DNA from 2 places in the Janibacter sp. GXQ6167 genome. Region 2 is predicted to be linked to the other one. Evidence: riboswitches for the same ligand, from Rfam matches in the RefSeq annotation. Region 2 holds a riboswitch; the other holds the start of a gene.
The links. Region 2 has a riboswitch for thiamine pyrophosphate ahead of AB8K43_RS04155 (thiamine ABC transporter substrate binding subunit). Riboswitches for the same ligand answer to the same signal wherever they lie in the genome.
Positions count from the first base shown of each region.

Region 1: another riboswitch for thiamine pyrophosphate. It lies ahead of thiC (phosphomethylpyrimidine synthase ThiC); the one in region 2 lies ahead of AB8K43_RS04155 (thiamine ABC transporter substrate binding subunit).

Region 1 covers NZ_JBGFSK010000005.1:213,273-225,004, reverse strand. The annotation lists gene AB8K43_RS09605 (DUF1295 domain-containing protein) at 1-81, opposite strand, end outside; gene AB8K43_RS09600 (alpha/beta fold hydrolase) at 158-1,006, shown strand; gene AB8K43_RS09595 (acyl-CoA thioesterase) at 1,020-1,814, opposite strand; gene AB8K43_RS09590 (cytidine/deoxycytidylate deaminase family protein) at 1,909-2,352, shown strand; gene trpB (tryptophan synthase subunit beta) at 2,362-3,558, opposite strand; gene AB8K43_RS09580 (universal stress protein) at 3,632-4,549, shown strand; gene thiD (bifunctional hydroxymethylpyrimidine kinase/phosphomethylpyrimidine kinase) at 4,546-5,412, opposite strand; TPP riboswitch at 5,444-5,551, shown strand; gene thiC (phosphomethylpyrimidine synthase ThiC) at 5,548-7,266, shown strand; gene AB8K43_RS09565 (MFS transporter) at 7,263-8,591, shown strand; gene thiM (hydroxyethylthiazole kinase) at 8,588-9,367, shown strand; gene AB8K43_RS09555 (thiamine phosphate synthase) at 9,367-10,008, shown strand; gene AB8K43_RS09550 (alpha/beta fold hydrolase) at 10,005-10,709, opposite strand; gene kynA (tryptophan 2,3-dioxygenase) at 10,913-11,698, shown strand.
Region 2 covers NZ_JBGFSK010000002.1:274,658-286,389, reverse strand. The annotation lists gene AB8K43_RS04195 (oleate hydratase) at 1-127, shown strand, start outside; gene deoD (purine-nucleoside phosphorylase) at 255-971, opposite strand; gene AB8K43_RS04185 (VWA domain-containing protein) at 1,088-2,740, shown strand; gene AB8K43_RS04180 (hypothetical protein) at 2,823-2,972, opposite strand; gene AB8K43_RS04175 (MFS transporter) at 3,018-4,259, opposite strand; gene AB8K43_RS04170 (NAD(P)H-dependent oxidoreductase) at 4,343-4,804, opposite strand; gene AB8K43_RS04165 (ABC transporter ATP-binding protein) at 4,932-5,645, opposite strand; gene AB8K43_RS04160 (ABC transporter permease) at 5,661-7,364, opposite strand; gene AB8K43_RS04155 (thiamine ABC transporter substrate binding subunit) at 7,331-8,428, opposite strand; TPP riboswitch at 8,509-8,613, opposite strand; gene AB8K43_RS04150 (DUF4235 domain-containing protein) at 8,772-9,053, shown strand; gene AB8K43_RS04145 (NAD(P)H-quinone oxidoreductase) at 9,192-10,160, shown strand; gene AB8K43_RS04140 (PadR family transcriptional regulator) at 10,268-10,876, shown strand; gene AB8K43_RS04135 (ABC transporter ATP-binding protein) at 10,873-11,601, shown strand; gene AB8K43_RS04130 (FtsX-like permease family protein) at 11,598-11,732, shown strand, end outside.

The sequences.
Region 1 (11,732 bases), on a different contig from region 2:
GCTGCCGGCCAGCGCCACAAGCGCACCAGCAAGGACCACGGCGGGGATCACGGCGAGCGTGCGCCGTTCGGTCGGACTCATGCGGATCCCCTAGGGTCGAAAAGGTGGAAAAGCTGACCGGGTTGCGCCAGTCCCGCCTGAGCCTAGGGGGCCTGTCGTGAGTTCGCCGCTACCGTCCCCGCATGTCGTCCGTAGAGGCGAAGGGTTGCCGCTGCTCATCGTGCACGGATACGGCGTCGATCACACGATGATGCTCGAACTCGACGATGCGTTCGCCGATCAACCCTGGCAGCGCCTCTACATCGATCTTCCTGGGTTCGGCCGGACCGAGGCGCTGCCCCCGCCGGGCGGCTTGCCGGAGTACGCGAACTGGCTCGACCAGGCGGCGTCCACGCTCATCGGCGATACCCCCTTCGCGGTCGCCGGGCACTCCATGGGCGGGCTCCTAGCTGCCGACCTGCTCCACCGGCGCCGCGAGCAGTGTCGGGGCATCGCGCTCCTCGCACCCCCAGTGCTCCCCGATCGGGACGAGCGCACGCTGCCCGACGCGGGCGTCGTCCACGACGACCCCGAACTCATGGCGAGTCTCGAAGAGGAGGACCGCGAGGTCTACGAGCCGGTGTCGGTGGTGCGCTCGCCGTCGAACTGGGAGCGGTTCCGCCGGGCAGCGCTCCCAGGCATCCGAGCGGTCGATCCGGACGCAACGGATCGCCTTGACGAGCGCTATCACCTCGACGGCTGCGTCACCGACTACCTGGCCGACTACGACCGGCCGGTCATGATGGTCACGGGGAAGCAGGACGCAGTGGTCGGATACGAGGATCAGTGGGAACTATCGCGTCGGTTGATCCGGTGCACGTTCGCCGCCCTCGATCGGTCGGGCCATAACGTCCACCTGGATCAGCCGCGGGTGGTGAGGGCGCTGCTCGCCGAATGGGGGGCGCTGGCGTCGGGGATCGAGGACCCCGGCGAGAGCGCATCGCGCGACACCCGTGGTGGGCCGTAGCCGGCCCGGTGCGTCACCCGAAGACGGTGAGGGTCTGCTGGCTCGTCGCCACGAGTCGGCCATCGGCGCTCCAGACCAGCGACCGGCAGTGACCGTATCCATCGCCTGCCTCGTCGGTGCGGACCTGGTAGCGCCAGTAGTCCGCGCCGGCGTCGGGAGCCGGGGGCTCGATCACGTCGACGGTCCAACTCAGGGTGCTGGCAGGTGCCGGGCTCGGGAGCATCGGCGTGATCGCGACCGGCCAGGCGTCGATCGCGGCGAGGAGGTGCTCGGGCTGATAGTCGCTCACCGTTTCATCGAGGCGCATCCAGCCGCCCATGTCCGGCTCGCTGGCACCCGAGTACGGCATCGCCCCGCTCGTCGGACGCAAGTCGACCTTGGCGATGAAGTCCGGGGTCAGCCCTTCGATGAAGGGGATGCGCTGAACCCCTTCGGCATCCGGGGCCGCCGGGAAGGGGGCACGCGCTTCGGCATCGACGACCACCACGCTTTGACGATCGCGCCCGAAGGCCGCCTGCGCGCTCGCGGCGACCTTCTCATCCTGGATCAACTCCGCCCGGACGAGGGTCGCTGACGAACCGGCGCGCAGCACGCTGGCTTCGATCCGCGCCGGGCCCGGGGCGACCGGCGCGACGAAGAGGACCGAGACGGTCCGAAGGGGGATCGGCTCGGTGAGCATCCCACGCATCCGGGCGACGAGGAGGGCGCCCACAACCCCGCCGAAGGTCGCCCGACCCTGCCCCCAGCCGGGTTCGATCTCGACGGTGGACCCAGCGAAGGCCTGCGCGGTCATGTCCTGAAGACTCATGCCGTCATTCTGCCCGGAGGGAAATGGTGGGGTACGTGGGGTGCCGTGGGGCGCGCCCTCGGCAGGCCAGGTCGAGCGGGTAGCGTTGCGCGCCATGGACGATCAGCGCACGGTGCCGGGCTGGGACGAGTATTTCCTCGGCATCGCGCAGGCGGTGAGCGCCCGCGCCAAATGCACCCGCCGCCACGTGGGCGCGGTCCTGACGATCGACCACCGCATCATCGCCACCGGTTACAACGGCGCTGCCCCGGGCGAACCGGACTGCCTCCAGGGTGCCTGCCCGCGCGGGGCGCTCGACTACGACGCGATCCCCGGTCTCGGCGACTACGACCGTCCCGGCACCCCGGGCTTTTGCATTGCGATCCACGCCGAGGTCAACGCTCTGCTCTTCGCGACTCGCGACACGAAGGGGGCCACGGCCTACATCACCGATCCGCCCTGCCCGGGCTGCCGCAAGGCGCTCGCGGCGGCGGGCATCGTCCGGGCGGTCTGGCCCGGTGGTGAGCACGACCGGGTCGGGCTCACCACCTGGGCCTGAGCCGGCTGGTCAGCGGCCCTTCATCACCTCGGCGATGTAGTCGACGTCCTTATCGCCGCGGCCGGAGAGGTTGACGATGATCACCTCATCGGGGCTCATCGTCGGCGCCACCTTGATCGCCTGGGCGACCGCGTGCGAGCTCTCCAGCGCCGGGATGATGCCCTCGAGTCGGCAGAGCATGGAGAAGGCATCAAGCGTCTCCGCGTCGGTCACCGACACGTACTCGACCCGCCCGGCTTCCTTGAGGTAAGCGTGCTGCGGTCCGACGCCCGGGTAGTCCAGGCCCGAGGCGATCGAGTGCACCGGCGACGGCTCGCCCGCATCGTCTTGCAGGAGCAGCGTCGCCATCCCGTGCAGCGTGCCGTCGGCCCCCTTCGACATCGTCGCGGCGTGCCGCTCGGTGTCGAGGCCCTCACCGGCCGGCTCGACCCCGACGATCCGCACGTCCTCGTCCTCGAGGAACCCGGAGAAGAGGCCGAGCGCATTCGATCCACCCCCGACGCAGGCCATGATGACGTCCGGCAGGCGCCCTTCCTTGGCCATGATCTGCTCGCGCGCTTCCTCGCCGACGACGGACTGGAAGTCGCGCACCATCGACGGGTAGGGGTGCGGACCGACGACCGAACCGATCCCGAAGAAGACGTTTTCGTAGTTCTGCGCATACGTGCCGAAGGCCGAGTCCACGGCATCCTTCAAGCAGCGACCACCAGTTTCGACCGAGACGACCGTCGCGCCGAGCATCTCCATCCGCACGACGTTCATGTGCTGCTTTTCGACGTCGATCGCGCCCATGTGGATCTCGCACTCGAGCCCGAGCAGCGCCGCGGCCGTCGCGAGCGCCACGCCGTGCTGACCGGCCCCGGTCTCGGCGATCAGCTTGGTCTTGCCCATCCGCTTGGCGAGCAGCCCCTCACCAAGACAGTGGTTGATCTTGTGAGCGCCGGTGTGGTTGAGGTCCTCGCGCTTCAAGTAGATCTTCGCGCCGCCGAGGTGATCGGTGAGGCGCTGAGCGAGGAAGAGGGGCGAAGGGCGGCCCACGTAGTCGGTCAGCAGCCGGCGGTACTCGGCGATGAACTCGGGATCGTTGCGGGCCTCCTCATACGCCGCGGCGACCTCGGCGATCGGCGCCTCGAGATGCGGCGGAAGGTGCGCGCCGCCATAGCGACCGAAGTATCCGTTGTCATCGGCGTGGGTGTAGGGGCTCATCGCGGCGTCATTGCTCCTTGCGGCGAAGGGTGGGAGGTGTCGGTTGACCCTAACGGGTGGAAGGATGGAGACCATGAGCAATGACGCCAGGACCGGTGAGGCTTCCATGCCACGAGGGGCGGTGATCGCTGCGGTCGACGGATCGGCCCGCGACACGGCCGTGATCCAGTGGGCCGTCGAAGAGGCGATCAGTCTCGCCGCGCCTCTGCACGTGATCGGGGCCGTCGATGCGCGCACCTCGCTCAGCCCTCGTGGCGATATGGGGGTGGTGAGCGCCGTCGTCATCGAGCAGCTCGAAGCCGGCACGCAGGAGATCATCGATCGGGCGTGCGAGCGAGCCGAGTCGCAGGCCGGCGGGCGGATCAGCGTGACCCACGAGGTCACCGTCGGGTCCCCGGCCCAGGCGGTCCTCACTGCGGCCTCGAATGACGCCCAGCGCATCGTCGTCGGCATCTCGCGGAAGTCCGCGGCGGCCCGAACCTTCCTCGGGACCGTGTCCGCTCCCATCGTGCAGCACGCGCCCTGCCCGGTCGTGCTCGTCCCTGCTGAGTACGGCGCCGGTGACGGTCGCATCGTGGTCGGGGTCGACGGGAGCGCGCACAGCCAGGACGCGATCTCCTTCGCGCTCGCCCGCGCCACCCGCACCGGTGGTGAGGTCACCTTGGTGACCACGTGGTGGGCCGAGTTCGAAGGGGGCGTCGTCGTCACCGAGCCGGGGTCGCCGGAATGGGACAAGGTCGAGGCGCGCTACCGCGAGCTGGCGGAGCAGACCGCCGCCGCGCCGCGGGCCACCTACCCAGGCGTCCCGGTCCGTTTCGACGTGTGCCGCGGGGGCGCCGCCGCGACCCTCACCGAGGTCGCCGAGGGCGCCGAACTCCTCGTCGTCGGGAGCCGGGGGCGCGGCGGGTTCAAGGGGCTACTGCTTGGATCGGTGAGCCAGAAGGTGCTGCAGAGCGCTCCCTGCCCGGTCGCCGTCCTGCACCGCAGCTAGGCGCGCGGGCGCTCGGGACGCGTCGTCCACCGCGGGGCGTCAAAGAAGTGGTGGACCGGCCCGGGGCCGCTCCCGATCTCCAGGACGTCCGCGTGGCGAAGGGCCTGCGTGAGCCAGTCCTTGGCGGCTCTGGCGGTCTCTAGCCAGGTCTCGTGGCGGGGGCGGAACGCCGCCAGCGCCGAACTCAGGCTGCACCCCGTGCCATGGGTGTTCGTGGTCGCCAGGCGTGGCGCCTCCAGCTGCACCACTTGCGACCCGTCGCTCCACAGATCGACCGCGCCCGACGTCGGCGCTAGGTGACCTCCCTTCAACAGCACCATCTGCGCCCCGAGATCGTGAAGGCGCTGCGCCTGGGCGGCCATCTCATCGAGGTCCGACGCAGGCTCCTCGCCCAAGAGCACCGCGGCCTCCGAGAGGTTCGGGGTGATGACCGTCGCCAGGGGGAGGAGGGCCCGCACCGCGTCGATCGCGTCCTCATCGAGCAGTCGCGCGCCTGCCGTTGACACCATGACCGGGTCGAGGACGATCGGCACCTCGGCAAGGTCAGCAAGGACCTCCCCGACCGCCTCGGCCAACTCGGCGGACGCGAGCATCCCGACCTTCACTGCGTCGATCCGCACATCGGCGAGCAGGGTTTGCGCCTGCTCCCGCACGAAGTCCACCGGCACCGCGTGGACCCCTGTCACACCGGTCGTCGCCTGAGCGGTGAGCGCGGTGATGACGCTCGTCCCATAGGCGCCGAGGGCGCTGAAGGTCTTGAGGTCCGCCTGGATTCCGGCCCCGCCGGAGGGATCCGAGCCAGCGATGGTGAGCGCGACGGGCGGGCGGTGAGGCCGAAAAGAGGAATCGTCCTTAGGGGTCATGGGCACCGACCGTACCGACCCGCTATGGTCGAGACACCCCCACGGGAGCCCAGGTATGGGCTGAGATCGCGCTGGTACCGCGCGGACCGTTTGAACCTGTCCGGATCATGCCGGCGAAGGAAGAGGAGATGCGCCGTGACGCGTCCAGATGAAGTCCACCCACAGCACCGTCGTCACCTGGTGACCGACCCCAGCGACCCGCGGATCGAGGTTCCGGTGACCGCGATCAGCCTGGCGGCGAGCCCGGATGGCACCCCGAATGATGACGTCCACGTCTACCGAACGATGGGCCCCGGCTCCGACCCGCAGGTGGGCCTGGCCCCCCTTCGCGCGGAGTGGATCGCCGAACGAGAGGACGTGCAGACCTACGAAGGGCGCGGCCGCAACCTCGCCGATGACGGCCGCGCGGCGGCGCGGCGCGGGTCGGCTTCGGTGGAGTGGAAGGGGGAGCGACGTGCCCCCCTTCGCGCTCAAGCCGGTGCTCGCGTGACCCAGATGCACTATGCCCGCCGAGGTGAGATCACCGCCGAGATGCGCTTCGTGGCCCTGCGCGAAGGGTGTGCTCCGGAGCTTGTGCGCGACGAGGTGGCCGCGGGGCGAGCGATCATCCCGGCCAATATCAACCACCCCGAATCCGAGCCGATGATCATCGGGCGGGCCTTCCTCACCAAAGTCAACGCCAATATCGGCAACTCCGCGGTGACCTCTTCCATCGAGGAGGAAGTGGACAAGCTCACCTGGGCGACCACCTGGGGCGCCGACACGGTGATGGACCTCTCGACCGGTGACGACATCCACACGACGCGGCAGTGGATCATCCGCAACAGTCCGGTCCCGATCGGGACGGTCCCGATCTACCAGGCGCTGGAGAAGGTCGACGGCAAGGCCGAGGACCTCACCTGGGAGATCTTCCGCGACACCGTGATCGAGCAGTGCGAGCAAGGCGTCGACTACATGACGATCCACGCGGGGGTGTTGCTGCGCTATGTCCCGCTCACCGCGAATCGGGTGACCGGGATCGTGAGCCGTGGCGGCTCGATCATGGCGGGCTGGTGCCTCGCCCACCACGAGGAGTCCTTCCTCTACACCCACTTCGATGAACTGTGCGAGATCTTCGCGCAGTACGACGTCGCCTTCTCTTTGGGCGATGGCCTCCGCCCCGGCTCGACCGCCGACGCGAACGACGAAGCGCAACTCTGCGAACTGCGAACCCTCGCCGAGCTCACTGAGCGCGCGTGGGAGTACGACGTCCAGGTCATGGTCGAAGGGCCGGGTCACGTCCCGCTTCACCTCGTGCGCGAAAACGTCGAGCTCCAGCAGGACTGGTGCCACGGCGCCCCCTTCTACACCCTCGGGCCGCTCGTCACCGATATCGCTCCGGGGTACGACCACATCACCTCCGCGATCGGCGCGGCCACCATCGCCCAATACGGGACGGCGATGCTGTGCTACGTCACCCCCAAGGAACACCTCGGTCTGCCCAATCGCGATGACGTGAAGGTCGGCGTCATCACCTACAAGATCGCCGCTCACGCCGCTGACCTCGCCAAACAGCACCCCGGTGCGCGGGTACGCGACGATGCCCTCAGCAAGGCACGCTTCGAGTTCCGCTGGCACGACCAGTTCGCGCTCAGCCTGGACCCGGAGACGGCGATGGCCTACCACGACGAGACCCTGCCCGCTGAGCCGGCGAAGACCGCCCACTTCTGCTCGATGTGCGGGCCGAAGTTCTGCTCGATGCGGATCAGTCAGGACATCCGCGACACCTACGGCATCGACCGCGAGGACGCGATGGCGCAGAAATCGCGCGAGTTCGTTGAGCTGGGCTCGACGGTCTACCTCCCGGCTCGATGAGCGGCCTCGTCCCGGGCCTGCCCCCGGCAGGCCGCGCTGCCGTGCGCGGCGGGATCGTCGGCAACTACGTCGACCAGATCAATATCTTCCTCCCGGTGGTCGCGCTGGCCCCGGCGCTTACCACCTTGGCGGGACCGCACGCGGGCGCCACGGCGGGCGCGCTGGTGATCGCGGCCACCCTGGTCGGCCGACCGGTCGGGTCGATGATCTTCGGCCGGATCTCCGACCGAGTCGGTCGCACCTCGACCACGAAGATCGCGATTGCGGGGACCGCCTGCGCCTCCCTCGCGATCGCCGCCATCCCGAGCCATGAACTCATCGGTCCGCTCGCGATCGCCCTCGTCATCGCGCTGCGCTTCATCGGCGGGATCTTCCTCGCGGGCGAGTACACCTCGGCGATCCCGCTCGCGATGGAGTGGTCCCGGCCCAAGCGGCGCGGGTTGGTCTCCGGTCTCATCATGTCGATGGCGCCCTGGGCCCAGTCCACGATCGCGATCGCGACCGCCATCCTGCTCGCCCTGCTCGGGCCGCAGGCCTACGCCGAGTGGGGGTGGCGGGCGGCCTTCGTCGCGGGCGGCCTCGCCTCTTCGGCGCTTCTCGTCTACTACTCACGCAAGGTGGCCGATGCTCCGGCCGTCTCGACGCGAAGGGGGCCCACGGAGGGCTCGCTCGGCCTGCGGGCCGTGCTCAGCGGCCCGTACGCCGGGGCCTTTTGGCAGTCCTTCGCGCTGATGACGGGCCTGTGGTTCATGACGAATATGGTCGTGATCGTCGCTGCGCGTCGGTTGGCTGACGACGTGGCGTTCACCTCCGGCCAGGTCGCGATCGCGATGGGGGTCGCCTCGATCGCCCAAGCGTTGGTGATGAGCGTGACCGGTCACCTCTCGACCCTGGTCGGGAGGCGCCGGTTCCTGGTCGGCTGGGGTCTGCTCGCCGCGACTGTGGCCCCCGTGACCTGGTCCTTCGTGATGGGACAGCGGGCGCTGCTCCCAGTCGCCGCCGGAATGGCGCTGCTCCAAGTGGTCACCGTGACCGCCTACGGCCCCATGGGCGCCTATCTCTCCGAGCGATTTCCCGCGCACGTACGGGCCACGGGATACGGCACGGCGTACAGCCTCTCGATCGTCGGACCGGCCCTGTACTTTCTCTATCTGCCTGCGATCGAGGATCTTCTCGGTCATGATGGCGCGGTGATGGCGGTGCTCGTGGTGGGTGGGCTGCTGGTCGCCGCGGCGGCAGCCTTCGGCCCGGCCCTGCGCCCGCGTGAACTCGACGCGGACGTCGAGAGCGTCGCCGAGCGCCAGCGGGTGGGGGCGAGGACATGAGCGTGGTCGCCGACGCGATCGATGCGGTCCGCGAGAGCGCGCCCATGGTCCACTGCATCGGCCCAGGAGTCTCGGCGAGTCTCGTCGCCGATGGCCTGCTCGCCGCCGGTGCCCGTCCCATGATGACCGCGACGGCGTCCGAGAGCCCGACCCTCGTTGCCGCGGCGGACGCGCTCTCGATCAACCTCGGGATGCTGACCACCGACGGCGCGGAGGCGATCCCTCCGACCATCACCGCCGCCCGCAACGCCGAGGTCCCCTGGGTGCTCGATCCGGCAGCGATCGGGCTGGCCCCGGTGCGGACTCCCCTCGCGACATCGATCGTCACAGAGCGCCCGGTCATCGTGCGCGGCAACGCCTCAGAGATCCTGGCGCTCCACGGCAGTGGGAAGGGAGGACGCGGCGCCGACACCGTGAACCATCCCGATCAGGCCCTTGCCGCCGGGACCGAGATCGCACGGGCCGCCGACAGCGTCGTCGCGATCTCCGGGCTCGTCGATCTCATCACCGACGGTCGCCAGATGCGTCGGGTCGCGCTCGGTTCGATGCTGCTGCCCCAGGTGACCGGGACCGGCTGCCTGCTTGGCGCGCTCATGGCCGCCTGTAGCGCCGTCGCCACCCCCTGGGCGTCGGCGGTCACTGCGTCGGCCTGGCTGGGAGTCGCCGGGGAGATGGCCGAGCCGCGGGCGAGCGGTCCGGGCAGCTTCCGAGTCGCGCTGATCGACGCGCTCGCCGCCGTCACGCCCGATGAGGTGGCCGACCGGGCGGGGGAGTGATGGATCTACGGCTCTATCTCGTGACCTCCGGGACGGGGCGCACCACCGTCGACGCCGCCGCAGCGGCGGCCGCAGCCGGGGCCGGGGTGGTCCAGGTTCGAGCCAAGGACGCCTCAACCAGCGAACTCATGGGACTGGTCGGGGCGGTCTCGCTGGCCGTGGCGGCCGCTCGCCCCACCACCCGCGTCCTCGTTGATGACCGGGCGGACGTCGCCTGGGCCACGCGGCGCCGCGGACTGCCGGTCCACGGCGTCCACCTTGGCCAAGACGACCTTCCGGTGGCGGACGCGCGCTCCCTTCTGGGACCCGACGCGATCATCGGGCTCACCACCGGAACCCTCGACCTCGTGAAGGGGGCGGCGGCCCTCGGTGACCTGATCGACTACGTGGGCGCGGGGCCCTACCGGGCGACGCCGACCAAGGACTCGGGCAGGCCACCTCTTGGCGTCGAGGGGTACCCGCCGCTGGTGGCGGCTAGCGCCGTCCCGATCATCGCGATCGGGGACATCACCCGGGCGGATATCCCGGCGCTTGCCAGCACCGGCGTCGCTGGAGTCGCGGTGGTCCGCGAGATCATGGCTGCGGCCGATCCGAGAACGGCCGCGGAGGCGCTGCTCGCGGCGTGGCCCCCTTCGGGCTAGTCGCAGGCGAGCCGGCGGGCTTCTTGGGGCACAGCGATCGTGCTCCAGAAGTCCAGCATGGCCTGCATGCCTTCCTTGGTGTCCTGCGGTCGGTGACCGGCCCCGGGCACGGCAACGTGCCGGGCCCCCTGCTCGACCAAGACGTCGGCGACCGCCGCGTAGATCGGCGTCGCATCGCCCGTCAGTACCAGGGTCGGGACCCGCTTCGGGATGCCGCGCTGCAGGTCGACCTCCCAGGGCGGGGTCGTCGCGCGCATCCGGGCCACGGTCTGCTCACGGATCTCGGGGGACCAGGTCGGCGCGGGCAGGCCCATGCCAGCGGCGAATCGTTGCTCGAAGTCCTCCGCGCTCACCGAAGGGTCGTCGGCGACCGCGAAGACGGGAGCCATCGCCGCGATGTGCTTTTCGATCACGGCTTCCCCGCGCGCTACATCGAAGGCGCTCGGTTCGCACAAGATCAGGCTGCGAACCCGGTCGGGTCGGCGCTGGGCCGCGAGCAGCGCCGCGAGTCCCCCGTAGGAGTGCCCCACGACGTGGCCCTTGCCCTTGAGCGCCTCCAGGATCCGCTCGGCGTCGCGAGTCGGCTGGTTGCTCTCCTTCCGACGCTCAAGGAAGACCCAGTCCGGACGGTGTTCGGCGGCTTGGACGGGCCAGCCGTCATCTCCACACCGGCCGGCGCCATACATAAAAACAGTACGCACCCCTCCATCATGCGCACATTCGCGCCAGGACCAAAAGATCGGGCTCGACGGGGGCCGCAAGCGACTAAGGTGGCGGGCGGTCGACGGCGACCGTGGTGCTCTCGAGATGACCGGTCGCGCCCAGCGAACTCACCGGGAGAAAAGACGTGCCAGGTAACACCCGAGACATCGAGTCGAGCATCCATACGGACTTCCGTCAGGAGATGAGTTACGGCTCCTATCTGGGCCTCGATCGGCTGCTCTCCTCGCAACATCCGGTGAGCGAACCGGAGCACCACGACGAACTCCTCTTCATCGTGGCGCACCAGGCGACCGAGCTATGGCTGAAGTTGATGATCCACGAACTGCGCGCCGCGTGTGCCTATCTCGCCGCCGACGAACTCCAGATGGCGCTTAAGCCCATCGCCCGGGTCAAGCACGTCCAGCGCACGATCACCGATCAGTGGTCGGTCCTTGCGACCCTGACTCCGACCGAGTACGTCCAGTTCCGCGGTTTCCTCGGGCACTCGTCCGGCTTCCAATCCTGGCAGTACCGCGCGGTGGAGTTCATGCTCGGCAACAAGCACCCCGGGATGCTCGCGGTGCACGAAGCCGACCCGCACGCGCATGCTCTCCTCACCGAGCTCCTGCACGCCCCGAGCGTCTACGACGAGTTCCTCCGGCTCCTCGCTCGGCGGGGCTACCCGATCCCGGCCGAGGTACTCGAGCGGGATGTGACGCGGGCGCATGTGATGAGCGACGCGCTCGCCGATGTCCTCACAGAGATCTATCGCGACGCCGAGCGGCAGTGGGATGTCTACGAGGCATGCGAAGAACTCGTCGACCTCGAGGACAACTTCCAGCAGTGGCGCTTCCGGCACCTCAAAACGGTGCAGCGCACGATCGGCTTCAAGACTGGCACCGGCGGGTCCTCGGGCGTGGGCTTCTTGCAGCGCGCCCTGGACCTCACCTTCTTCCCAGAACTGTACGAGGTCCGCACCCGCATCTGAGGCGGGCGCGGCAGGGGTGCGCCCCGACAGGTGG
Region 2 (11,732 bases):
CTCCAGCCGCCTGCGTGATGGCGAAGAGGTCAAGGTGCCGGGCCCGGCCTTCATCCGCAAGCGGATCGTCAACAAGCTCGACGCGAGCGAGGTCGGCGGCCTGCTGCACTCCTCCGGCCTGATCTAACCGGCGTGGGGGAAGGGGGACCGCTCACCCCCTTCCCCCACCCTCCCTGTCTTGCTTAAGCACGTCCTCGTTGCCGACCCTCCAGGGTGAGCAACGAGGACGTGCTTAAGCAACGTTGGAAGGGGGGTCAGGGAAGGGGGGTCCGCAGCATCCCATCGAGGGCGATCTCGACCATCTCGGTGAAGCTCTGCTCGCGGTCATGGGCGCTCACCGCAGCCCCGCTCACGATGTGATCCGAGACCGTGCAGATCGCGAGCGCCCGGCAGTCGTATTTCGCGGCGAGCGTGTAGAGCGCGTGCGCCTCCATCTCGACCGCGACGACGCCGTACTCGACGAGTTGCGAGACGAGTTCGGGGCGATCTGAGTAGAACGAATCCGATGAGACGATCGACCTCACGACCGGATCGCGCCCGGCCTTGCGTGCGGCCCGCACGGTGTTGCTCAGCAGTTCGTAGTCGGCGGTCGCGGGGTAGTCGATGCCCTGGAAGCGCAACTGGTTCATCGACGAGTCGGTCGCCGCCGCCGGGGCGATCACCACATCGCGCAAGGCCAGGTCGGGGTCGAGCGCGCCACAGGAACCGACCCGCACCAACTGCTGCACCTCGTAGTCGGCCATGAGTTCGGTGGCGTAGATCGATATCGACGGCATCCCCATCCCGGTGCCTTGGACCGAGACCCGCTCGCCCTTATACGTGCCGGTGTAGCCGAGCATCCCGCGCACTTCGTTGTAGAGCTGGGCCCCCTCGAAGAAGGTCTGGGCGATCCATCGTGCTCGAAGGGGGTCCCCCGGCAGCATGATCCGCGGGGCGATCTCGTCGGGTTCGGCGCCGATGTGGGTGCTCATGCCACGTCATTGTGTCGCACGCCACGATGACCGAGCGAGCACACCTCGTGGCCTCGCTGCCGATCCCCGGATCTGTCGACTGTTGACGCCCATCCCACGGAGCTTGACTAGGAGACATGGGATCTCGTCGTCTCCGCTGGCTCGTGATCACTACCGTGGCGTCGATTGCGCTTGCAGGGTGTGCTGGAAGTGCGCCCCGGGCCGCGGAGTCTTCGCCCTCGAGCACGGTTGACCTCCCGCCGCTCGTGCTGGTCATGGACAGTTCGGGGTCGATGCGCACGCGGGATGGGGGCACCACCCGGATGGACGCGGCGCGCCAGGCTGCCACCGAGTTGATCTCCTCCGTGCCCGACGGAACGCCGGTCAGCCTGATCGCGTACGGAACGTCGACTGGCACGAAGTCAGCCGAGAAGTCCGAGGGCTGCCAGGACGTGAAAACCCTGGCTCCCATGGCCCCGGCGACGACCGACGCCAAGAACACCCTCAAGGACGCTGTCGCCGGACTGAAACCACGCGGCTTCACACCGATCGCCTTGGCCTTGTCGAAGGCCGGTAAAGAGGTCCCCGCTGACCAGCCGGCCAACATCGTCCTGATCTCCGACGGGATCGAGACCTGCGCGCCGCCCAACCCGGACCAGGCCGCCAAGGACGTGATCGCGACGCATCCGAAGGCCACCATTTCCACGGTCGGCTTCCATACCGATGCCAAGGCCAGCAAACAACTCCACCAGGTCGCCGAGGCCGGCAATGGCCTCTTCGTCACCGCCGCCAACCCCGAGCAACTCATCAAGCGCCTGAAGGCCATCCAGGAGGGCACCGCCGATACCCAACTCACCTCAACCGGTCTCGGGCGCGCGCAACTCGGCCAGTCCTACGACGAGGTGAAGGGGGCCGAAGCGGACTTCCCCGGCTGGGATGCCGCTCAGCCCTTCAAGGGGGATTTGAGGGGCCTGAGCGAAGACGGCAAGACCCTCTTCGTCATCGTCTGGCAGGACTGCTCGTATGTCTTCAGCGAGGACAAGACGCTGGTGGCGATCGACCCGGAGAAGGCCGGGACGATCGATGAGGTGAAGCCCGGGGACTCGTACGCCCAGGCGACGAAGCTGTACGGCGACCCTGTCTCAACGGTCGCCAACGATGATGGCACCTACACGGTGATCTTCCCCGCCGACAACGCCACCGAGTCGGCTTACCAGATGGTCGTGAGCGCTGACCCTGCGGCCTCGGCTGACGCTGCGAAGATCACGGTGATTGTGCTCTGCCGCTGTTCCCTAGCCCCCGACGCCATCGTGCTGAACGCTCAAGGTGTGGGCAGCGTCCCGTTCGACACCCCCGCCGCCGACGCCGAACAGCAGCTCATCGCCCTTCTAGGCACACCGGACGACGTCTATGAAGGAGCGAACTGCGAAGGTACCGGCGTTGGCCAGATCAAGCTGCTGAGCTGGGGGTCCTTCACCGCCGCGATCACGACGTCCTTGGGCGACTCGTTCGACGGCGGGCCCTTCCGGCTGACGACCTGGATCCTCGGAACGAGGGATGGGGATCCCCAACTCGGCAGTGGTGAGGTCGTCATCGAAGGCGACATCACCACGGACACCACCTGGGATGAACTGCGAGCCCGTGGCGCTGAGGTCTCAAACGAAATCGACGCCGCCGGCGGCGGTGAGCCGTTCACGCAGGCCGAGCTGAACGGCATCACGCTGAGTGATGACGGAGCCAGCACGGGACCGACCCGAGCGTCGGCGGGCGAGTCGTTCGGCTGCGAGTAGCCCCTCGCCGTGCAAGCGCTGATTACTTGGTCCCGGATTTGTTCATACGCCGGAGTCGCCGATTGCGGATCGAGCGACACGATCACCTCATGCTCCCTTCGGCGTCGGCGAGGGCATGACGTCGGGTCCATCGCAGCCGCCTCTCGGCGAGCGCCATGACCATGGTGATCACCAGCCCGACGGTGGCGACGCCAATCACGGCGACGGGTACGGGGAGATACCAATCCGGCACATCGCTCCACCCCTGCCTGACACCCCACTCGAGGACATACCCGCGTCAGCCCGCTGAGCGAAGGGAGGGTGCGGTCTCGGGGGCGCGCAACCACGGCGTGATCGCGAGCAGAGAGATCACGCCGGCCACGACGAAGGCTGGTTCGAACCCGAAGCGGTCGGCGACGACACCGATCAAGACCGGCCCGATGATCGCGCCAGCATCGGAGGACATCTGGAAGGCCGCGAGCACTGGGCCACCCGAGCGATCCGAGCCGACGATGTCGGCGACCGCGGCTTGCTGCCCGGGGCCCATGAGGCCTGCGCCCGCGCCGCTGATCGCGGCGAGGATCAGCAAGACGATCAGCGAGCCCGCGAACCCGATCACCCCGACCGAGAGGGCACTGACGGCGAGGCCGGCGATGACGAGCGGGCGACGACCGACGGTGTCGGCGAGGCGCCCGGAGACCTGCAGCGCGAGGGCCGTCCCCACCGCGCCGACCGCGAGAGTGACACCCGCGGCCCAGGTGGTGCCGATGACGGCGAACGCTAGCTGGGGCAGGATCGCTACGCGCACACCGAAGTTCGACCACCCGTTGGCGAAGCCGGAGACCATCGCTGCTTGGTAGGTGCGATGGTTCCACGCCTCGCGAACGGCCATCCGCGGCAGCACCGGGGCACCCGGTTCGGGACGCAGCGAGGCTCCCGTGAGGAAGACCGCGACGACGGCCGCCGCGATGAAGAGCGCGATCGCGTAGACGATGAAGGGCAGGCGCATCCCGAAGCCCCCCAGCGCGCCACCGAAGACCGGCCCCAACATCCCACCGATCAAGAACGCGCTCCCGTAGAGCGAGGACACCCGCCCCCGGATCGTCGGCGGCGCGAGCCGCACGAGCAGCGCCATCGCCGAGACGGTGAACATCGTCGACCCGATGCCGCCGAGGCCGCGGAAGATCAGCAGCTGCCAATAGGTCTGCGCGAAGGCGGCAGCGCCGGTCGAGAGCGCGACGATGATGAGGCCCACCAGGTAGACCGGGCGCTCACCGAGTCGGGCGACGAGCGCCCCACCCGCCGGAGCGAACACGAGTCGGAAGAAGGCGAACGCTGAGACGATGACCGAGGCGGCCGCGACGCCGACGTCGAAGGAGCGGGCGTACTGCGGGAGCACCGGGGAGATCAGGCCGTACCCGACGGCGATGACGAAGGCCGCCGCCACGAGGACCCAGACCTCCCGAGGCACCTTCGGCCGGGCGTTCGCCACGGCGCCCGGTGAGGTCTGCGCCGGCAGGCCAGTGGGTTCGGGATCGATCGAGGGCACGGCTCACTCTCGCATGCCGCTCCCCCTTCGCCCGATTGGGCCAGCGCTGAGGAAGGGGGTTCAGCCAGCCGCGATTAGTCGTCGGCCGAGGCGGTGGCGCCCACCGTGGCCGCGACCTCCCAGACGGCTTCGCGGTCCCCCTTCTCCACAGCGCCGAAGACCTCGACGGGATTCGCGACCGGCACCCAGCCCATCCCACGCGCGATGGAAGTGATCGAACGCACCGCGCCCGAGAGGTCCTGATTGCCGTGCACCACTGCGGCGTAAGGCAGCCCGTCGGTCGCGTCCTTGCAGGGGTAGTAGACGGTGTCGAAGAAGTGCTTGAGCGCCCCCGACATGTAGCCGATGTTGGCGGGCGTGATCAGGACGACGCCATCGGCCGCGAGGAGGTCCGCGGCGGTCGCGGACAACGCCGGCCGGACATCGGCCGTCACATCGCCGAGGTCTTCGACGGCCAGCCCCTCGCGCGCGGCTTCGAGGAGCAGGTCCCCGGCCGGGGAGACGGTGTGGTGGACGACGAGCACGCGCGCGGTCATGCTCCGATCCTCCCTCACGTCGCCGCTGGCCTGCGGAAGGTGCGGCGCCACGCACCCCCAGCACCCCACTTCCAACGGCGGCCTGCGGAGGGTGCGGCGCCGGGCACCCCCAGCACCCCACTAGGAACTAGCGCGGCCCGAGCACGTCCTCCGGGGCGCCGAAGGCGGTGAGCTTGCCGTGGTCCATCAAGGCGACGACGTCCGCGACGACTCGGGCCTCGTCCCGATCGTGGGTGACCATCACCGCCGTGGTCGAGGTGTCGTGGAGCACCGTCCGAAGGTCGAGCGCGAGGCGTTCGCGCAGGTCTCGGTCGAGCGCGGAGAGCGGCTCATCGAGCAGGAGCAACCGGGGACGAGCCCCAAGCGCCCGCGCGAGGGCAACGCGCTGCTGCTGCCCACCGGACAGGGTTGCCGGGACATCGTCGCCGCGCCCTTCCAGCCCGACGAGGGTGAGCAGCCGGTCGACCTCGGCGGAGAGTTCGGCGCCGCGCACCCCCTTCAGCTTCAGGCCATAAGCGACGTTGCGTGCCACCGACATGTGCCCGAAGAGCTGCCCATCTTGAAACATCATCGCGAAACCCCGCTGATACGTCGGCACCCGCGCGAGATCCGCGCCCTCCCAGGTGATCCGACCGCCCGCGAGCGGTTCGAGTCCGGCGACGGCGCGGAGCAGCGTCGACTTCCCGCACCCGCTCGGCCCAAGGACCGCGAGCACGTCACCGGGCGGCAACCTCAGCGAGACCCCATCCACCGCGGCCAACTCCCCGAAGCGCACGCGCACGTCATCGAGCCCTAGTCCGGAGACATGCCCCGTCGAAGGGGGTGCCTCTGCACTTGTCATCGCCTCACCACCTCCTCACGCAAAACTCCCGACACTGCCGACCCGCAGGCGCTCGACGAGCCCCATCACGGCGACCGTCACGACCGTCAGCAGGACCGCGGCGGCCATCGCCACCCCCTGCGTCTCGGCCCCAGGGCGCCCGATCAGTTGATAGATCACGACGGGCAGGGTCGGCTTGTCCGGCCGCACCAAGAAGCTCGTCGCCCCGAACTCTCCCAGCGAGACCGCGAGCGCGAAACCCACGGCGGCAAGGAGGGGCCGCCAGAGCAATGGGAGTTCGACGGTGAGCCACGATCGCCACGGCGAGGCACCGAGGGTTGCGGCCGCCTGGCCTTGGCGCGGGTCGACGGCGCGCAAGACCGGGGCGATGGTCCGCACCACCAGCGGGAGCGCCACCATCGCCTGAGCGATCGGGATGAGCACCGGCGATGACCGCAAGTCCAGCGGCGGGCGATCCAGGGTAATTAAGAAGCCGAACCCGATCGTGACCGCGGAGACCCCAAGCGGCAGCATGAAGGTCGCGTCGAGGACCGACAGCACGCGCCGACAGCCGGGTGATCTCGGCCGCCGCGATACGACGAGCGAGACGATGAGCCCAAGCACAACAGCCAGCAGCGCCGCATCGACCGCGATCCGCCAGGACGACCCGAGCGCCGTCAGGGGGCTGACCCCGACGGTGGGGAAGGTGTCGGCGAGCCCGGCGTAGTTCGCGAGCGTCCACTCATCGCCCCGACGAAGGGAGCGGATCACGCCGCCTGCGATCGGCAAGATCACCAGCACGAGCACGATGCCGGTGGCGGCGAGGACAGGCAGGTGAGTCCAGCCCACCGGACGAAGGGGGGCCGCCACCCGGCCCCTCCGCGTCACCCCGCTCGTCCGCGCGCGAATCCTCTCGGTCACCCACAGCATCGCGGCGACCGCGACGAGCTGCACGAGCGAGAGCACCGCGGCCCCTCGCAGGTCGAGCATCGATGTCGTGAGCAGGTAGATCTCGGTCTCGACCGTCGCGTAGCGCAGCCCGCCGAGCGTCAGCACAATGCCAAAAGCCGTGGAGCAGAAGAGGAAGACGACGCTCGCCGCCGACAGCACCGACGGCATGAGCGCCGGGAGCAGCACGGTGCGGGCCACGACCCGCGGCGGGGCCCCGAGCGCCGCCGCCGCCTCGGCGGTCCGCGGGTCGAGCCCCTCCCACGCCGGGCCCACCGTGCGCACGACGACGGCGACATTGAAAAAGACCATCGCGAGCAGGATCGCCACCCACGACCCGTCCAACCCCAACCCACCGAGCAGACCCGACGGCGCGAGAAGGGAGCGCCACATCACCCCGACGACGACGGTCGGCAGGACGAAGGGCATGACGACGATCGCCCGCAGCACCGCCGCCCCCGGGATCGAAAGCCGGTGCAGCGCATACGAAACCGGCACCCCCAACACCACCGTGACCGCCGTCGCGAGCGCCGCGATCCCGACGGTGAAGGCGATCACCCGCTGGGTTCGCGACCGTCCGAGGACCTCGGTGACGCCGGAGAAATCCAGCGCACCGTCCGGGGCCAGGCCGCGCCCGAGCATGCCGAGGAGCGGCAGGAGGAAGAAGATCGCGAGGAAGGCCAGCGGCACCAGCGCGAGGGCCACCCACCCGGCCAGGCGGGCGCGCTCCCCCTTCACGCTCATGATGCGCCCCGCGGTCAGGACGTGATCGCCGACCATTCCTTCAGCCACGTGTCGCGCTCGGACGCCACCCGCTCGGGGTCAATGCCGTACGGGCTGAAGGGGGTTCGCGCCCACTTCGCCCAGATCTTCGGCAGCTCCACATTGCGCGAAACGGGGAACATGTACATCGCGTCCGGGATCGTGGCCTGCACGTCGTCGCTCAGCATGAAGTCGACGAAGGCCTTCGCGCCGGCCTCGTTCCTCGCGCCCTTGATCACGCCCGCGTACTCGACCTGACGGAAGCAGGTGTCAAGGAGTGCCTCGGTGGTCGGCTCCTCCTTGCCCTCCGGGATGGTGAAGGGGGGCGAGCTCGCGTAGGAGAGGACGATCGGCCGATCGCCCTTACCCTCGCCGGCCGAGAAGTCGACGTTGTACGCATCGGACCAACCGGAGGTGATCTTCACCCCGTTCGCCTTGAGGTCACGCCAGTACTGCTCCCAGTCGTCACCCTTCTCGGCGATCGTCGCGAGCATGAAGGCGAGGCCCGGGCTCGAGGTCGGTGCACCCGGAGTGACGAAGAGGTCCTTGTACTCGGACTTCGTGAGGTCATCGAGGGTCTCCGGAGGGGTGAGCCCCTTCTTGTCGAACCAGACCTTGTCGATGTTGACGCAGACGTCGCCGAAGTCGATCGGGGCGAGGACCTTCGCGCCCTCGCCCTCCAGGCGGTGGTCGGCTGCGCCCTCGGGGAGCGTCGGCTCGTAGGGCTCGAGGATGCCCTCAGCGACGGCGCGCCCGGAGAAGGTGTTATCGATCCCGTAGACGGCGTCAGCGACCGGGCTGGACTTGGTGAGCACGAGGCGGTTGGTGAGGGCGCCGGTGTCGCCGGCGGTAGTGAGCTTGAGCTCGCAGCCGGTCGTGTCCTGGAACTGCTTCTTGAGGTCGTCGGAGAGCACGAAGGACTCGTGGCTGATGACGGTGACGCTGCCCCCTTCGGCGCAGGCCTTGCCGTCGGCACCGGTGGTCGCGGCCGGCTCGCTCGACCCGCCCCCGAGGGAGCAGCCGGCGAGAAGCAGTGCGGCGGCAACGGCCCCGATGGCGGTGCGGCGGTGGGTACGGGTGGCGGTGATCGCCATGGTTCGCCTCCTCAAAACGGCGTCAATTGCGAAGAGGCCGTCCGTGGCCGCCGGACGGCAACTGCTCGTCCTGCGGCACGTCCGGGCGAGTCTCGACTCCCTCCGCCGGTGCGAACCGGATCAGGTCCGAGGGTCTGCGGATCTCTCCGCACTCTCAGCGCTAGCGCGCTCCCCTGTCGTGCGCGGCCAGGATAGCCGACGCCCTGGGCCCGTCCGCGCCGCGCGGGGTGGCTAGAGTTCTTCAGCAGAAGGCACCGACGAAATGTTCTTCGAGCCCGACGGGCTCCGCGTGGTCACCTGGCGGCGCGCCTCCCATCGATGTCGGTGAGCCGAGAGGGACACCATGGACAAGCTTGTGTGGAAGGTGCTGGGCGCGGGCTCGGCCGTGATCGCCGGCATCGTGGCCAACAAGGTGATCACGACGGTGTGGGAGAAGTCGGGTCGCGACATCGAGATCGACCCCCGGAACCCGCAGGTGCCGCTCGGCGAGGCGCTCGCCTACGCCGCGCTCGTCGGTGTCGCGATGGGCCTCGCGCGCACCTTCGCGACCCGGCAGGCGGCGCAGTTCTACCAGCGCTCGTCCGGCCACCTGCCCGCCGAGCTCCAGCCCAAGGTCGACGCGTAACCTCCACCCCCTTCCGCCGGGGTCGCGGGAACTTCCCGTTATCTCGGGGAACTCCACGGGAATCTCGGAGTTTCGCGGGATCAACCGGCACGTGGCGGCAGCGCCCCCGAACGTTCGCGGGTGAGTAGCGTGGGATACATGCGTGCGATCACCATCCCCGAAGACGATGTCCTCGCCCTCGCCGATGTCGAGGCACCGGTCGCGGGCCCCGGCCAGGTCGTGATCGACGTCGCGGCGGCCGGGGTCAACCGCGCCGATGTCATGCAGCGCAAGGGCTTCTACCCGCCGCCGAAGGGGGCCTCCCCCCTTCCCGGTCTCGAAGTCTCCGGGACCATCAGCGCCCTCGGCGAGGGCGTGAGCGACTGGGCCGTCGGCGACGACGTCTGCGCCCTGATCGACGGCGGTGGGTACGCCGAGCAGGTGCTCGCACCGGCTGCCCAAGTGCTTCCGGTACCCACGGGCGTTTCCCTCCGCGACGCCGCCGGCCTGCCCGAGGTGGCGTGCACGGTGTGGTCCAACGTCTTCTTGACCGCCAACCTGCGGCCCGGCCAGACCCTGCTCGTCCACGGCGGCTCATCCGGGATCGGCACGATGGCGATCCAGTTGGCGAAGGCGGCGGGCGCGCGCGTCATCGTGACAGCAGGGACCGAGGAGAAGCTGCAGTTCTGCCGAGACCTCGGCGCGGATGTCGCGATCAACTACCGCGAGCAGGACTTCGTCGAGGAGGTTCAGGCGGCCACGGACGGGGCGGGCGCCGATGTCATCCTCGACAACATGGGGGCCAAATACCTCCCCCGCAATGTCGCCGCTCTCGCCATCAATGGGCGCCTCGTCGTGATCGGCCTGATGGGCGGCCGGAAGGGGGAGCTCGACCTCGGGGCGCTCCTCACCAAGCGCGCGGCAGTGATTGCGACCTCTCTTCGCGCTCGTCCGGCCGAGGAGAAGGCGACGATCGTGGCCGCGGTGCGCGAGCACGTCTGGCCGCTCATCGAGCAGGGTGCCGTGCGCCCGATCATCCACTCCACGCACCCGCTGGCCGAGGCCGCTGCGGCCCACGAGGAGATGGAATCCAGCACCCACATCGGCAAGATCCTGCTGGTGCCTTAAGGGGACACCCGGCGTCCGAACGATCCGTTCGCCCCGATCCCTCGACACCCGATCAATACCGGGTATACAGTCGCGGCAGGTGCTCACATACTCGGTAGGGAGTCGTCATGTCGGTCAGGCTCGGGCTGCTGGCCCTGCTCTCCGAAGAACCCATGTACGGCGCCCAGTTGCGCGCGGAGTTCGAGTCGCGGACCGGCGGCACGTGGCCGCTGAATATCGGGCAGGTTTACACCACCCTTGGCCGCCTCGAGCGCGATGGTTTTGTCACCGCCGGAGCGGCCGATGACGAAGGGCGGATCGCCTACACCCTGACCGACGCTGGGCGCAGCGCCGTCACGCAGTGGTGGTCGCGCCCGGTTGATCGCAGTGACACCCCGCGCGACGAACTCGTCATCAAACTGGCGCTCGCCGTCACCGCCCCGGGGGTCGACGTCCCCGCTGTCGTCCAGACCCAGCGCACCGCCAGCTTGAAGCACCTGCGGGACCTCACCCGGCTCAAGCAGCAGGCCCAAAGCGCCGAGCGCGATGGTCGCACCCTCGATCAGAGCGAACTCGCCTGGCTCCTCGTCGTCGAAAACCTCATCTTCGCCGCCGAAGGGGAGGTCCGCTGGCTCGATCACGTCGAGGCTCGCCTCGCTCGGCATCACCGCCCGCCGAGGGCGCGAGCCGCGGCCTCGGCGAGCGAGGTCGACGACGTCCAGGTGACCCCGCGATGAGCGAGCCGGTCCTCGTCCTCGAGCGCGTCAGCCGAGTCCATGGCTCCGGCCCAACCGCGGTGCGCGCCCTCGATGGCGTCGACCTCACCGTGATGCCGGGTGAACTCGTCGCGGTCATGGGGCCGAGCGGATCGGGCAAGTCCACGCTGCTCAACCTCGCTGGGGGGCTTGATCGCGCGAGCTCCGGGCGGGTGATCGTCTCGGGCCAGGACCTCACCACCATGGCCCCCCGGGAGATCTCCGAGCTCCGCCGCCGCCGGATAGGTGTCGTCTTCCAGGACTACAACCTGATCCCGAGCCTCACCGCCGCCGAGAACGTCGGGCTCCCGCTCGAACTCGATGGCGTGAGCGCTCGATCCACCCGCCGGGCGGCCCGTCAGATCCTCGCGCTGATGGACCTCCAGCCCCTCTCCGACCGATACCCGGACCAGATGTCGGGCGGCCAACAGCAGCGGATCGCGATCGCCCGCGCGCTGATCGGCGGACGCCGCCTGGTCCTCGCCGATGAACCGACCGGGGCTTTGGACTCGACCACCGGCGAAGAGGTGCTGCGGGTCTTGCGCGAACGCTGCGACGGGGGCGTCGCCGGACTCCTCGTCACCCACGAGGCACGACACGCGGCGTGGGCCGACCGGGTCGTCTTCTTGCGCGATGGCCGCATCGTGGATTCCACCGGTATCGCCGATCGGGTCGAGGATCTCCTCACGCCGAGCATCCCGCGATGACCACCATGACCCGGCGGCCGGCGAGTGCAGGGGGCTCGCCGGCCGTCGCACCCCCTTCGCACCGCGGGGGGACCCGCTTCGATGCGTGGCGCAGCTCCTGGCAGGTTGCCCTGCGGCTGGCGCGGCGCGAT